3 regions of the Streptomyces sp. NPDC024555 genome follow, and region 3 is predicted to be linked to each of the others. Evidence: riboswitches for the same ligand, from Rfam matches in the RefSeq annotation. Region 3 holds a riboswitch; each other region holds the start of a gene.
The links. Region 3 has a riboswitch for S-adenosylmethionine ahead of thrC (threonine synthase). Riboswitches for the same ligand answer to the same signal wherever they lie in the genome.

Region 1 (3,249 bases), on a different contig from region 3:
GCAACCGGGCCGCCTCCTCCGCGAGCGGTTCCTCCGACGTCCTGGGCAAGCTGGGCGTCAATCTGGAGCTGTCCGCGCAGCGGGTCGCCGAGGTGGCCGAGGAGGCGGGCATCACCTTCTGCTTCGCGGTGAAGTTCCACCCCTCGCTGCGGCACGCGGCCAAGGCGCGCGGCGAGCTGGGCGCCCCGACCACGTTCAACATCCTGGGCCCGCTCACCAACCCGGCCAAGGTGCGCTCCCAGGCCATCGGCGTCGCCGATCTGCGGATGGCGCCGATCGTCGCGGGCGTCCTCGCCGAGCGGGGCAACTCCTCGCTGGTCTTCCGCGGCGACGACGGCCTGGACGAGCTGACCACCACCGCGACCTCCCGCGTCTGGATCGCCCGGAACGGAGAGGTGCGCGAGGAGGTCTTCGACCCGCGCGACGTCGGCCTCGACCTGGTGCCGGTGGAGGCGCTGCGCGGCGCTGACGCCTCGTACAACGCGGATGTCGCCCGCCGGCTGCTGGCCGGCGAGACGGGTCCGGTGCGCGACGCCGTCCTGCTGAACTCCGCGGCGGCGCTGGCCGCCCTGGAGCCCTCGGACGCCCCGCTCGCCGCGCGGCTGGCCGAGGGGATGGCCAAGGCCGCCGAGTCCATCGACTCGGGCGCCGCAGGCCGGGCGCTGGAGCGCTGGGTCGTGGCCAGCAACGCCTGATCCCGGCGGGGAGACGCCACGGGGCGCGGTCCGGATCCTGGACCGCGCCTTGCGCGTTCCCCGGCGTATGGCAAGATGCTGGTCAGGTCATGAGTGACAGCGACTACGGCCCCGGCCCGCTGTCCGGCAACCCTCCGTCCGTGGCGGGGTGCCCCGGGTGAAGACCAGGCCGTGGGCAGCGAGGCTTACGGCAAGCGCGGACCCCTCGACATCGTGAGATGTCCACCCGTGGGGTCCTGGTCCTCAGGGAGCCTCTTGTGAGCACGCGAATGCGCTAGGGCTTTTCGGTCCGTACGGCCCGAGCCCTTCTCCGCACACCCTTTTCTCTCTTCTCCCCGTGCTGCCGCGTATCCGCCGGCACGTGGATCTCGCCTGCCTCTTACGGGAGTTCGCCATGTCTGTCGTCACCGCCGCCTCCGACCGTTCGGTTTGTGCCCCGCTGCCCGTTCTGGGCAAGGACGTCACCGTCCCGCTGGTCACCGGCGGTGAGGTCACGTACGCCGCGCTGGACTACGCCGCCAGCGCGCCGGCCCTCCAGCGGGTCTGGGACGACGTGGCCGCCTACGCCCCGTACTACGGCAGCGTCCACCGCGGCGCCGGCTACCTCTCGCAGCTCTCCACGGACCTCTTCGAGTCCAGCCGCGCCACCGTCGCGGAGTTCCTCGGCTGCCGCGCCGAGGACCAGGTGATCTTCACCCGCTCCACCACCGACTCGCTCAACCTGCTGGCCGCGGTCCTGCCCGCCGACTGCCAGGTCTTCGTCTTCGAGACCGAGCACCACGCCTCGCTGCTGCCCTGGCGCGACGCCCGGGTGACCTACCTCAACGCCCCGCGCACCCCCGCCCAGGCCGTCGCCACGCTGGAGCGGGCGCTCGCCGACCGCGACCCGTACGGTCCGGCGCTGGTCTGCGTCACCGGAGCCTCCAACGTCACCGGCGAACTGTGGCCCGTCAGGGAACTGGCCGCCGCCGCCCACGCCCACGGCGCCCGGATCGTGCTCGACGCCGCCCAGCTGGCCCCGCACCACCCGGTCGACATCGGCGAACTGGACGTCGACTGGGTCGCCTTCTCCGGACACAAGCTCTACGCGCCCTTCGGCTCCGGCGTCCTCGCCGGCCGCGCCGACTGGCTGCGCGACGCCGAGCCCTATCTGGCAGGCGGCGGTGCCTCCCGCACGGTCGCCCGGCGCGCCGACGGGGGAGTGGACGTCGAGTGGCACACCACGGCCGCCCGCCACGAGGCCGGTTCGCCCAATGTCATCGGCGTGTACTCCATCGCCTCCGCCTGCAAGGCGCTCACCGAGGCCGGCTTCGACGAGCTGGTCGCCCGCGAGCAGCACCTGGTCGCCGCCGTCCGCGCCGGACTCGCCCAGGTCCCCGAGGTCAAGGTCCTCTCGCTCTTCGGCGACGACGCCCCCCGCGTCGGTGTCATCTCCTTCGTCGTGGAGGGCTGGAACAGCTCCCACTTCGCCGCCGCGCTCTCCGCCGAGTACGGCATCGGGGTGCGCGACGGCCTCTTCTGCGCCCACCCGCTGGTGCGCACCCTGCTCGGCAGCGACCCGCGCGAGGTCGGCGAGTGCGGCGCGCCGGAGGCCGCCCCCGGCGAGAGGTCCCTCAACGCCATCCGGGTGAGCTTCGGTGCCGGTACGCCCGACGAGCACATCGAGCGCTTCCTCGGCGCGGTCAGGGAGCTCGTCGGCAAGGGCGCCCGGTGGAAGTACCGCACCGAGGACGGCCGTTGCGTCCCGGACCGGGGCGCCGCCCAGATCTGAGCCCGACAGCACGGCGGCCGGGTACGGGATCGTCCCGTACCCGGCCGCCGTGCTGCGGTGGTCCGTCCGGCTCAGCCGTCCAGGCCGATGGCGAACGCCGCCTCCAGATCGTGCTGGGAGTACGTACGGAACGCCACATGGGTGTCCGTGGCCTCGACGCCGGGGATCTTGCTGATCCGGCCGGGGATGATGTCGGCGAGGTCGTCGTGCTGGGGGACCCGGACCATGGCGATCAGATCGTAGGTACCGGTGACCGAGAAGACCTCGCTGACGCTGTCCAGCGCGGCGATGGCCTCGGCGATCTCGGGAATCCGGTCCACGCTGGTTTTGATGAGCACGATCGCGGTGATCACGGCTGGCTTTCTCCCTCGGTGGCCGTGGCTGGAGACTTCACTCTAGAGCCTTGTGCCGGGAACGCGCCGGGCCGGGATCGCGCCGGTAGCGTCCCCAGGTGTAGAGGAAGCCGGTGGCGAAGCCCACCACATGGGCGAGATAGGCCACGCCCGGTCCGCTGCCCGCCCCCTCGGCCGCCAGCCACTGGAGCGCGAACCAGAAGATCAGCACGATCCAGGCGGGGAAGCGCAGCGGCAGGAAGAGCAGGAACGGGAACAGGCTGGTGACCCGGGCCCGGGGGAAGAGATAGAGGAAGGCCCCGAGCACCGCCGAGATCGCCCCCGACGCGCCGACGAGCGTCTGGTCGGAGGTGGCGTGCGCGGCGGCGTAGGCCAGCAGGGCGAGATAGCCGCAGCCGAGGTAGAAGAGCGCGAACTCGGTGTGGCCCAT
Region 2 (3,249 bases), on a different contig from region 3:
GCCTCCGGTGTCCCGGTGCTCCGCAAGAGCCTCGTCGTCGACCTCGGGACGGTGCCGGGCGTGCCCGGCAAGATCGAGGGCGTGGCGGTGACGGGCCGCAGCACCCTGACCCTCGTCAACGACAACGACTTCGGGATGACGGACGGGGCCGGCGCCTTCGACGCGCACGGGCGGCTGGTCGACTCCGGGATCAGGACGACCGTGACGACCATCGAGCTGCCCCGGCCGCTGACGCACTGACACCCGGTCATGTCCCTCGGGCCGCCGGGCTCCCCGCCCGGCGGCCCGGTCGCGTCCGCGCGCCCCGTTTCGCGCCCCGCCGTCTTCCGCCGCCCGCGCCGCACCCGTACGGTGGGCGCGCACACCGCCCGGCCGGACACCGGACACGGGGATCCGGTCAACGGACGTGTGTGCGAACCGTGTTCCTCCGTCCCCCCACCGCCAGGAGTACACACATGGACCGCAGAAGGATCATCCAGGGCACCGCGGCCACCGTCGCCGCGGCGCTGCTCCCCTCGTCCGTCCGGGCCAGCGCGGCCGAGGCCGGCGACACGGACTACCCGACGGCGCACTGGGTCCCGGCGTCGGCCTCCAACTACACGGTCTCCTCGCGCCCTTCGGCGTATCCCGTCCAGTACGTGGTCATCCATGTCACCCAGGAGACGTTCTCCGACGCCGTGGCCATCTTCCAGAACCCGGCGAAGCAGGTGTCCGCGCACTATGTGGTGCGCTCCTCGGACGGCTACATCGACCAGTGCGTCCGGGAGAAGAACATCGCCTGGCACGCGGGGAACTGGGACTACAACACCCGCAGCATCGGCATCGAGCACGAGGGGTACGTGGACCAGCCCTCGTACTTCACCAACGCCCTGTACGAGAAGTCGGCCCTGCTGACCGCCTCGATCTGCGACCGCTACGGCATTCCCAAGGACCGCGCGCACATCCTGGCCCACTCCCAGGTGCCGGGCTCCGACCACACGGACCCGGGCAGCCACTGGGACTGGGTGCGCTACATCCGGCTGGTCAACCTGCTGAGCGCGGGCTGAGCCCGCCGCACACGCCACGAACGCCCCTGCGCCGTACGGGAACCGACCACCAGTCGAGACGGCGGCGGCGGTGTCCTTGACGGCGCCACCGGGCGGGCCGAGACTGACGGGGACGGTCACGACTGTCAGCGCCGCGCGCACGGGCTCCCCGTCCGCGCGGTCATCGGCCCCGGCCCGCTGACGGGCAACCCTTCGGCCGCGATGGGGTGCTCCGGGTGACGACCGGGTCCTGTCGGTGCGACAGGACAAGCGCGGCCCCGCCTCCCGCGGGCCCCGACGGCAGGACCGGTGGGAAGTGCCCAGGATCGGATTGACGAGGCGTCTGCACATCGATCTGCTGCGCGTCGCCGGCGCCGCGTAGGCGCCCGCTCCCCGGGGTCCGCCCGGCCCGCCGTCGACGGCCGGCCGGACCGCCACCGATCCGCCCCCGCACCCGCCGGCCCGCTCCGTGAGCGGACGGCCACCGGCCGGTCCCCCGCGCCCCGCACACCCTCGCGCGGGCGCCATCGCCCCCTCCCCGTCCCGCCGCCCGGAACGCGGCGGCGGCTCCGCCGTTCCTCCAGGGATCCCACAGGAGAGTCATGCCCGAAACAGTCTCGCCCGGCCCCGGTACGACCGGAACGCCCCCGCACTCCCCCGCCCCCTCCGTCTCCCCCGCCCGTGCGCTGGGCCTGCGCCCTCCGTCGGGCATCGCCTCGCCGCGCTTCCTCAGCCGGATCGGCGTCGGTCTCGCGGGCGGCTTCTATCCCGCTCCGCACCGCTACGAACTCTTCCTGTCCGCCGGCTGTCCGCGCTCACTGCGCGTCTCGATCACCCTGGACCTGCTCGGCCCGGGGCGGAGCGTCACCACCACCCTGCTGACCCACCCCGCCGCCTCTCCGGAGGGCTTCGCCTCGCTGCGCGCCGCCTACGAGGCGACGGTGCACCACTACGACGGCCCGCTGACCGTCCCCGCGCTGCGCGACCGGTGGAGCGGACGCATCGTCAGCAACCACACCCCGGACATCCTGCGCGATCTCGCCGGGCTGGTGTCCGGCCGGGACACGGACCGCCCCGGCGCGCTCACCCCTCCCGCCCTGGCCCTCGACATCGAGGCGCTCCGCGAACTGCTGGAGCACGGTCTCGCCGACGCCGGCGGACGGGCGGCGGTGCTCGGCGCGCTGGAGCGCCGGCTCCCGCTGCGGCCGTACGCGCTGGGCGACGGGCTCACGGCCGCCGATGTCGACCTCTGGACGGCCCTCGTCCAGCCGGGCGCCTCCGGTGCGCCGGGGGCGTATCCCCGGCTCCAGGCGTACGTCCGCCGGCTCGGCGGGCATCCGGCGTTCCGGCGGGCGTACGGGACCCTGCTCGCCGCCGCGTGAGCGGTGCGTCAGCCGGTCCCGGCCGCCGAGGGATAGCGGACGAAGAGGACACCCTCCACCGCGCCGTCGGGCGCGCCGTAGACATGAGGCACATCGGCCCGCCAGCGGACGCTCGCACCGGGACCGACGGTGCGGGTGGCGTCCGGCGGGCCGACGACGGCGGTGCCGCTCAGGACCATCAGGCTCTCCCGGGTGCCGGGGACATGGGCCCGGGACTCCTGGACGGCGCCCGCGCGGATACTGACGCGGAAGACGTCGGTGACGGCCGATCCGTCCTCGTCCTCGTAGCGCTCCAGCAGGACGGCGGTGACCGCGCTGCCGGACACGCCGGTGCGGACGGGGCCGGGGCCGGCCGTCGCGGGCGGGTCGCCCAGGGCGGCGCTGAGGGGCAGGCCGAGCGCGGTGGTCAGCGCGTACAGCGTCTCCAGGGTGGGGTTGCGGGTGCCGCTCTCCAGCTCGGAGAGCGTCCCCTTCCCCACGCCGGACCGGCGGGCCAGCTCCGACAGGGACAGCTCCCGCTCACGCCGCAGCGCCCGGAGCCTGCGCCCCACGTCCTCGTTCAGCCCCATCGGCCCGTATCCGCTCCGCAGTTCCCGGTTGACGGGCGTCGGCCCGCCTCTCTAGTGTTCCACAAACAGAACGTTCCGTATACGGAACGGCTGTCGGCGCCCCTGCCGGGCCCGGCCCCCTCCCGACCCAGGAAAGCGGCTCACTCATGCTCGCGCTCGCCCGTATCCGCTCGGCCGCGCCGCCCTCGGCCGTGGCCGCCGGACTGATCGCCGTCATGGTCGGGGTCACCAGCTCCGCCGCGCTGGTCTTCACCGCCGCGAAGGCGGCCGGTG
Region 3 (3,249 bases):
CCAGGGCAAGTCGGGCCAGGCAAAGGCCACTTATGGCGCAAGGTGCTCGAACACTTTGGCTGCATCTTGTCGTGGCCGGGCGCATTCTCGTATGCGGGCGGCACGGGCAGCGGAGGGGACTTCCCACACTCTACCGCGCTCAACCATGCAGAATTGCCCCCTCCGCTTCTCTCGCGGAGGGGGCAATTCTGGTGACGCGGTGGAGTCGGGCCGCCCGGAGCGGCCCGGGGATCAGCAGCCGCCGGCGACGGCCGGGATGATCGAGATGCCGGCGCCGTCCGGGGTGGCCGTGTCCAGGCCGCCCTCGAAGCGGACGTCGTCGTCGTTGACGTACACGTTCACGAAGCGGCGGAGCTTGCCCTGGTCGTCCAGGACGCGGGCGGCGATGCCCGGGTGGTTCTTCTCCAGGGACTCGATCACCTCGGAGAGGACGGCGCCCTCCGCGGGGACCTCGGCCTGGCCGCCGGTGTAGGTGCGGAGGATGGTGGGGATGCGGACCTTGACGCTCATGGTGTGCCCTTCCTGAAGTCTCGGGTGATCGAAAGCTACTCAGTTACCGGCGAGTCCGGCCGCGCGGAACGCGTCGAGGTTCGGCCGGATCGTGGCCGTCGCCTGAGAGGTCTCGGCCACCGCGTCCAGGGTCTTGAGGCCGTCCCCGGTGTTCAGGACCACGGTGGTGAGCGCCGGGTCGAGCAGGCCGTCCTCGATGAGCTTCTTCGTCACGCCGACGGTCACACCGCCCGCGGTCTCGGCGAAGATGCCCTCGGTGCGGGCCAGCAGCTTGATCGCGTCGACGATCTGCTCGTCGTTCACGTCCTCCACCGCGCCGCCGGTGCGGCGGGCGATGTCCAGGACGTACGGGCCGTCGGCCGGGTTGCCGATCGCGAGGGACTTGGCGATCGTGTTCGGCTTCTGCGGGCGGACCACGTCGTGGCCGGCCTTGAAGGCGGCGGAGACCGGGGAGCAGCCCTCGGCCTGGGCGCCGAAGATCTTGTACGGCTTGTCCTCGACCAGCCCGAGCTTGATCAGCTCGCGCAGCCCCTTGTCGATCTTGGTCAGCTGGGAGCCGGACGCGATCGGGATGACGATCTGGTCGGGCAGCCGCCAGCCGAGCTGCTCGCAGATCTCGTACGCCAGGGTCTTGGAGCCCTCGCCGTAGTACGGGCGCAGGTTGACGTTGACGAAGCCCCAGCCCTCGCCCAGCGGGTCGCCGATGAGCTCGGAGCAGAAGCGGTTGACGTCGTCGTAGTTGCCCTCGATGCCGACCAGCTCGCCGCCGTACACCGCGGCCATGACGACCTTGCCCTGCTCCAGGTCGTGCGGGATGAAGACGCAGGAGCGCAGGCCCGCGCGGGCGGCGGCGGCGCCGACGGCGCCGGCCAGGTTGCCGGTGGAGGAGCAGGACAGGGTGGTGAAGCCGAAGGCGCGGGCGGCCTCGACGGCGATCGCGACGACGCGGTCCTTGAAGGAGTGCGTCGGGTTGCCGGAGTCGTCCTTGACGTACAGGCCGCCGGTGACGCCCAGCTCGCGGGCGAGGTTGTCGGCCTTGACCAGCTTGGTGAAGCCGGGGTTGATGTTGGGCTTCTCGGCGACGTCGGCGGGCACCGGCAGCAGCGGCGCGTAACGCCAGATGTTGTCCGGACCGGCCTCGATGCGCTTCTTCAGCTCCTCGGGAGAGCCGCTCGGGAGGTCGTACGCCACTTCGAGCGGCCCGAAACAGGACGCGCAGGCGAAGATCGGGCCGAGGGCGAATCGCTCGCCGCATTCGCGGCAGGAAAGCGCGGCGGCGGGACCCAGGTCCGGGGAGGAATCGGTGTGAACTGCGACAGTCTCAACAGCCATGATGGCGAGGCCCTTTCTCCTCATCTTCCTCATGGCGCGTTTCGCCACGAGACGGAATTGGCACCTTCCCCACCGAACCTCGCGGTCGGCAGGAGGGTTGCCGGGACTTCAACGGGCCGTTCCCTCTGTCCCTCTGGATGAGCGCTGTGGCACCGGATCGTGGGCGCACCATGGATCCGGGCGTTTATCGGCGGACGGACCCCGGCATGCGATGGCCATCTGCGTTGTTCAAGACTGTAACCGAAGCACCGGAGGGTTGAGATAGTCGTCCGGTCCGCGAGATGGATCACATACAGGGAGTGCCGACCGTGCTGGAAGAGGTCGAACGCTGGCTGGCCAGGCGTTCCTGGTCGGCCGCCGACCGTCCGCTGGACCGTCTGCTGGCCGCCAGGGCCGGTCTGGGGGCCGGGGACCCGCACGGCGGAAGCGTCAGCGTGGTGCTGCCCGCGCTGAACGAGGCGGAGACCGTCGGTGACATCGTCGCGACGGTCCGGCGCGAGCTGATGGAGAAGGTCCGGCTGGTCGACGAGCTGGTGGTGATCGACTCCGGTTCGACGGACGCCACCGCCGAGGTGGCCCGCCGGGCGGGTGCCCGGGTGATCCACCGGGACGCGATCCTGCCGCGTCTGCCGGCCGTCCCCGGCAAGGGCGAGGTGCTGTGGCGGTCACTCCTGGTGACCGGCGGGGACATCGTGTGCTTCGTGGACGCGGACCTGAGGGAGTTCTCCGCGGACTTCGTCTCGGGCATCGTCGGACCGCTGCTGACCGACCCGTCGGTGCAGTTCGTCAAGGCCATGTACGACCGCCCGTTCGGGGACACCGCGGGTCAGGGCGGCCGGGTCACGGAGATGGTGGCGCGCCCGCTGCTCAATCTGCACTGGCCGCAGCTGGCCGGTTTCGTCCAGCCGCTGGGCGGCGAGTACGCGGTGCGGCGCTCCCTGCTGGAGCGGCTGCCGTTCCCGGTCGGTTACGGGGTGGAGCTGGGCCTGCTGGTCGACGCCCTGCACACCGTGGGCCTGGACGCCCTCGCGCAGGTGGACGTCGGGGTCCGCCGCCACCGCCACCAGGACGGCCAGGCGCTCGGCCGGATGGCCGCCGCGATCTACCGGACCGCGCAGCTGCGGCTCTCCCGGGGCCATCTGGTCCGCCCCCATCTGACCCAGTTCGAACGCGGTGAGCACGGCTTCGTCCCGCACACCTATCCGGTGGACACCGAGGAACGGCCGCCGATGCGCGAGATCGAGGAGTACGTTTCAGGCCGCGCGGCCTGACTTCGCACGTTTGGGCGGTTCGTGATCGGGCTAGATTCCGCAACATGGTCTCCGAGCACGCCCCGCAGCCCGCTGCCCAGGTCCTCGTCGCGTCCAACCGCGGCCCGGTCTCGTACACGCTCCGTGACGACGGCAC

Region 1: linked by a shared signal. The riboswitch ahead of ACZ4FH_RS12735 (aminotransferase class V-fold PLP-dependent enzyme) and the one ahead of thrC (threonine synthase) in region 3 are both predicted to bind S-adenosylmethionine.
Region 2: linked by a shared signal. The riboswitch ahead of ACZ4FH_RS11105 (putative leader peptide) and the one ahead of thrC (threonine synthase) in region 3 are both predicted to bind S-adenosylmethionine.

What each region holds. Positions count from the first base shown of each region.
Region 1 is NZ_JBVHKV010000006.1:265,960-269,208, reverse strand. Features, by position in the region: gene trpD (anthranilate phosphoribosyltransferase) at 1-695, shown strand, start outside; SAM riboswitch class IV at 781-898, shown strand; gene ACZ4FH_RS12735 (aminotransferase class V-fold PLP-dependent enzyme) at 1,090-2,466, shown strand; gene ACZ4FH_RS12730 (Lrp/AsnC family transcriptional regulator) at 2,538-2,819, opposite strand; gene ACZ4FH_RS12725 (rhomboid family intramembrane serine protease) at 2,857-3,249, opposite strand, start outside.
Region 2 is NZ_JBVHKV010000005.1:337,403-340,651, reverse strand. Features, by position in the region: gene ACZ4FH_RS11115 (esterase-like activity of phytase family protein) at 1-240, shown strand, start outside; gene ACZ4FH_RS11110 (N-acetylmuramoyl-L-alanine amidase) at 456-1,046, shown strand; SAM riboswitch class IV at 1,161-1,304, shown strand; gene ACZ4FH_RS11105 (putative leader peptide) at 1,282-1,407, shown strand; gene ACZ4FH_RS11100 (glutathione S-transferase C-terminal domain-containing protein) at 1,628-2,407, shown strand; gene ACZ4FH_RS11095 (helix-turn-helix domain-containing protein) at 2,416-2,976, opposite strand; gene ACZ4FH_RS11090 (benzoate/H(+) symporter BenE family transporter) at 3,123-3,249, shown strand, end outside.
Region 3 is NZ_JBVHKV010000013.1:229,252-232,500, reverse strand. Features, by position in the region: gene ACZ4FH_RS23965 (MoaD/ThiS family protein) at 232-510, opposite strand; gene thrC (threonine synthase) at 550-1,842, opposite strand; SAM riboswitch class I at 1,860-1,986, opposite strand; gene ACZ4FH_RS23955 (glucosyl-3-phosphoglycerate synthase) at 2,151-3,113, shown strand; gene ACZ4FH_RS23950 (alpha,alpha-trehalose-phosphate synthase (UDP-forming)) at 3,158-3,249, shown strand, end outside.